2 regions of the Butyribacter sp. genome follow, and region 1 is predicted to be linked to the other one. Evidence: predicted binding sites of a transcription regulator. Region 1 holds the regulator's gene; the other holds the start of a gene.
The links. Region 1 encodes NrdR, which represses ribonucleotide reductase genes. Its sites were predicted from a motif close to CACAANATNTTGTG; they were not measured.

Region 1 (2,418 bases):
AAATGTCGATAAAAGCAGCGATAGACCACCTGTCTGAGAGAGAGCATCGCATAATAAAAATGAGATATTATGAGGGGAAAACGCAGATGGAAGTTGCCAATGAAATAAGTATTTCACAGGCTCAGGTAAGCAGGCTCGAAAAAAGAGCTTTGAAGGTTATGAAACAATATTTATAGTTATTTGGGGGAAGTATGAGGATTTGTGAACTCAGGGAAAAGGAAGTAGTCAATGTCTGTGATGGGGAGAGGCTTGGTAATATTTGTGATATAGATTTTGAGGAACGTACAGGCAGAATCTGTACACTTGTAATACCGGGTCCATGCAAAATATTTGGGATTATAGGACGTGACAGTGAGTATCTGATACCATACGAATGCGTAAAGCGGATAGGCTCCGACGTGGTGCTTGTTGAAATAGAAGCCGCAAAATGCCTTCATAAATGTGAATGGTAGCAATTTATCCGATGGACAATTAGGGTTTCTTCTATTATAATTATTCTGAATAATGATATTTGACTGGAGGATAATGATTATGAAGTGTCCATTTTGCGGTGAAGCAGATACAAGAGTGATAGATTCAAGGCCGGCGGATGAAAATGCATCTATAAGAAGAAGAAGGCAGTGTGATAAATGCAATAAAAGATTTACTACATATGAGAAAGTCGAATCAATTCCGCTTGTTGTCATAAAAAAAGACCAGACAAGGGAACCGTATGACCGCTCAAAGATAGAGAGGGGTGTTTTCAGATCATGCCATAAACTGCCTATTTCGGTAGATGCCATGAATGCCCTCGTTGATAATGTAGAAGCAGAAGTTTTCAGCAGGGAGGCAAATGAGGTTCCGAGCAGTCTCATAGGAGAACTTGTTATGAAAAGCCTTGAAAAACTCAATGCGGTTGCATATGTAAGATTTGCATCTATATACAGGGAATTTAAGGATGTGGATACTTTTATGGAAGAGCTAAAAAGAATTTTGGACAAATAATTTATTTCAAAATATTGTCATATTAAAAATATTCTGTTAGTATATGAATATGATTTACGGGGATTTACTGTACACGGAGGGAAAATTATGTATAGTGAATCGTTTAGTGCGGCTGTCTGTGGGATAGACGGCTGTGTTGTGCATGTTGAGGCAGATATTTCAGATGGGCTTCCGGGGCTCATACTTGTTGGATATCTGTCATCAGAAGTGAAAGAGGCAAGGGAAAGAGTCAGGATAGCGTTAAAAAACAGCGGATACAGATTTCCGCCGAAAAAAATAACGATAAATCTTTCCCCTGCTGATATAAGAAAAGATGGAACGTCTTTTGATTTGTCTATAGCTGTGGCTATTTTGGCTGCATTTGGCTATATAGACAAAACATTCTTAAAACAGAGTCTATTTATCGGTGAATTAAGTCTTGATGGAAAAATAAAATCAGTAAACGGTGTACTTCCCAGAGTTTATACAGCATATGAAAATGGATTTAAGTATTGCATTGTACCAAAAGATAATATTCCGGAGGCAGAAATCGTAAGTAAAATTAACATAATAGGTGTCTCAAATCTTAACGAAATGCTTGATATTATCAATAGCGGAAAAATTGATGAGCATATATCTAAAGATGAGCTTGACATCAGCATATTTGCGGATGGGACGGATGTTGATTTTTCTGACATAAAAGGACAGGCAGGTGCAAAGAGAGCGGTTGAGGCAGCGGTATCGGGAATGCATAATATCGCACTTATAGGAGCACCCGGAACCGGAAAGACAATGATAGCACAAAGTATTCCGGGGATTATGCCAAAACTCACATTTTCAGAGAGGATGGAACTCTCCAAGATATATAGTGTCTCGGGGCTTTTAAATGAACAGATGCCGGTTGTGGTTAAAAGACCTTTTAGAGCACCGCATCACACGATTACCCAGACTGCACTTGCGGGAGGTGGAAAATATCCAAAACCCGGCGAATTAAGCCTTGCATCATGCGGTGTACTTTTTCTCGATGAACTTCCGGAATTTAACAGGCAGACACTTGAAGTTATGAGGCAGCCTTTAGAGGAAGGATATGTAAATGTTTCGAGATTGGAAGGAAGCTGCCGATATCCGGCAAAATTCCAGCTTACGGCAGCATTAAATCCATGTAAATGCGGTTATTATCCTGACAGAAAAAGGTGCAGCTGTACACAGATGCAGATAAAAAATTATCTTGGCAGGGTGAGTAAACCACTGCTTGACAGAATAGATATTTTTACGGAAACAGTTGTATTAAAATACAATGAAATAAACGGTAATGAAAAAGCAGAGAGCTCAGAAGAGATAAGAAAGCGTGTTGAAAATGTTCATTATATTCAGAAGAGGAGATATGAAAAAGAGGGCATAATATTCAATTCACAACTTCAGGCAGGAATGATTAAAAAGTATTGTGTTATGGAA
Region 2 (2,418 bases), on a different contig from region 1:
AAAGCAAACTATCCTGTAGATCCTAACAAATTAAAATTCAAGAAGACTCTTAAAGTAAGCTTCAAGATTACATTTAAGAAATAATGTTTGTTAAAAGTCAAAGATACTATCTGAACAAGACAGTTATTGATACATATTATTACTTTTAATAAATAATTGATAAGTTATGAAAATGGATTGTCAATAGGAATATAATTTCATATGGCAGTCCATTTTTCTTGCAAAATTAAGAGAATAGGAGAGATTATATGTCAGACCAGGGAAAATTTATTGAGGCATTGGATGCTGTTAAGAATATTGCGGTTTCGCAAAATAACAGTTTGACAAAAGAAGAAATAAAAAAATATTTGAGTGATATGAATCTATCGGAAGAACAGTTTGAACAGGTCTATTATTATCTTTCACTTTCGGGAATCAATATAGAGGGATATAGATTCATTCCAAAGGCTGTTGATTTAAGGAATGAGAACAAAAATCAAAAAGACGAGGAAGAAACATCAGTAAAACCCGATGAAAAAAGTAAAGAGCAGGACAAAAAGGAAAATGGCACAGACGAAAAGGCATTATCTAAAAAGCGTGCAGAATATAATAGCAGAATTTACATGGATGAGATAAAGAAACTTGATTATTATGAGGATAATGACGAGAAAAAATTGGTTTCAGAGTTTTTGAATGGAGATAAAGAAGCGAGAAATAAATTTATAGAAAACAGATTGACACAGGTTATAAATATTGCAAATAAGTATTCTGACAGGGAGGCTGTAAAAAAAGAGATTATAGGTGTTGATGAACTTATAGCGGAGGGGAATGTCGGACTGCTGGAAGCAATATCGGTTATAGAAGAAAATAAAAAGAATTATGTTGATGCGGCAGGAAAACCGGTTTTTGAGAGTATAGACGGTACTATATATATGGAAGTTACAAATTCGATTGAATCTTTGCTTGACAGCATGACATCGGATAAGGATTGGGAGAGTGCCGTGCTTGCAAGAACAAACCTGCTCAATGAGGCAGCAAAATATATGACAGAAGAGATGGGAAGAGTTCCGACAAAAGAAGAACTATCTGAGTATACAAAAATCCCGGTCGATGAAATAAGAGGAATTATGGGATTGTCAAAAGACACACAAAGGATAGCCGATACTACAGCAGTAAGATATAGGAAATAGTGGGTGTCCACAATATTTTGTGATTTTATTAAAAATAAACACAATATATTGTGGACATTTTTAGGTCCAAGTGCTATAATGGGTCTTGCGTTTTGACATAGGACATACGTCGGAACAAGTTTAGATTGGAGGAAATATGATGAAGGTAATTAAGAGGGATGGCAGAGTAGTTGAGTATGATCGCAATAAAATTGTTATTGCAATTCAGAAAGCTAATGCAGAAGTAGATAAAAGCGAACAGGTCAATGAAGAAAAGATAGACTCTATCGTTGCCGGAATTGAGAATAAGCATGTGGACAACATGATGGTTGAGGACATTCAGGATATGATAGAGCAGAAGCTCATGAGCGAGGGAAAATTTGAGCTGGCTAAAAAGTATATAATTTACAGATATACAAGAGAAATGGTTCGCCGTGCAAATACTACGGATGATTCTATTATGAGCCTTATAAAAAACAGCAACAAAGACGTAATGGAGGAAAACTCCAATAAAAATGCGTACATTGCTTCAACACAGAGAGATCTTATAGCGGGGGAGGTTTCAAAAGACCTTACAAAGCGTGTGCTTCTTCCTGAAAAGATTGTTAAGGCACACGAAGAAGGAATACTTCATTTTCATGATATGGATTATTTTCTTCAAAGCATATTTAACTGCTGTCTTATCAATATAGGTGATATGCTTGAAAATGGAACTGTTATGAATGGCAAACTCATAGAGACGCCAAAGAGTTTTCAGGTTGCCTGTACGGTTATGACACAGATTATATCAGCAGTGGCAAGCAGTCAGTATGGGGGACAGTCTGTTGATATAAGACATCTTGGAAAGTATCTTAGAAAGAGCCATGATAAATATGAAGCACATTACAGGGCAAAGTATGGTGATACCATAACAGAGGATATTCTTGAAGAATTTGTAAATGACAGACTTCATGATGAATTAAAATCAGGTGTTCAGACGATACAGTATCAGATAAACACACTTATGACTACAAACGGTCAGTCACCTTTTGTGACGCTTTTCCTTAATCTTGATAAGGATGACCCGTATATAGAAGAAAATGCCATGATTATAGAAGAAATTCTCAACCAGAGAATTGAGGGTATAAAGAATGAAAAAGGAGTATATGTAACACCGGCATTCCCTAAACTTATATATGTGCTTGACGAGCACAATTGTCTCAAGGGAGGCAAGTATGATTATCTTACAAAACTTGCTGTAAAATGTTCGGCAAAGAGAATGTATCCGGAT

Region 2: a site for NrdR is predicted at 1,209-1,222, ahead of nrdD (anaerobic ribonucleoside-triphosphate reductase). Genes of this name have one in related genera too.

The regions. Positions count from the first base shown of each region.
Region 1 is NZ_DBLYGC010000016.1:28,073-30,490, forward strand. Features, by position in the region: gene sigG (RNA polymerase sporulation sigma factor SigG) at 1-176, shown strand, start outside; gene ACZLXV_RS08695 (YlmC/YmxH family sporulation protein) at 192-452, shown strand; gene nrdR (transcriptional regulator NrdR) at 532-984, shown strand; gene ACZLXV_RS08705 (YifB family Mg chelatase-like AAA ATPase) at 1,072-2,418, shown strand, end outside.
Region 2 is NZ_DBLYGC010000007.1:12,456-14,873, reverse strand. Features, by position in the region: gene ACZLXV_RS04470 (hypothetical protein) at 1-84, shown strand, start outside; gene ACZLXV_RS04465 (sigma-70 domain-containing protein) at 249-1,169, shown strand; gene nrdD (anaerobic ribonucleoside-triphosphate reductase) at 1,309-2,418, shown strand, end outside.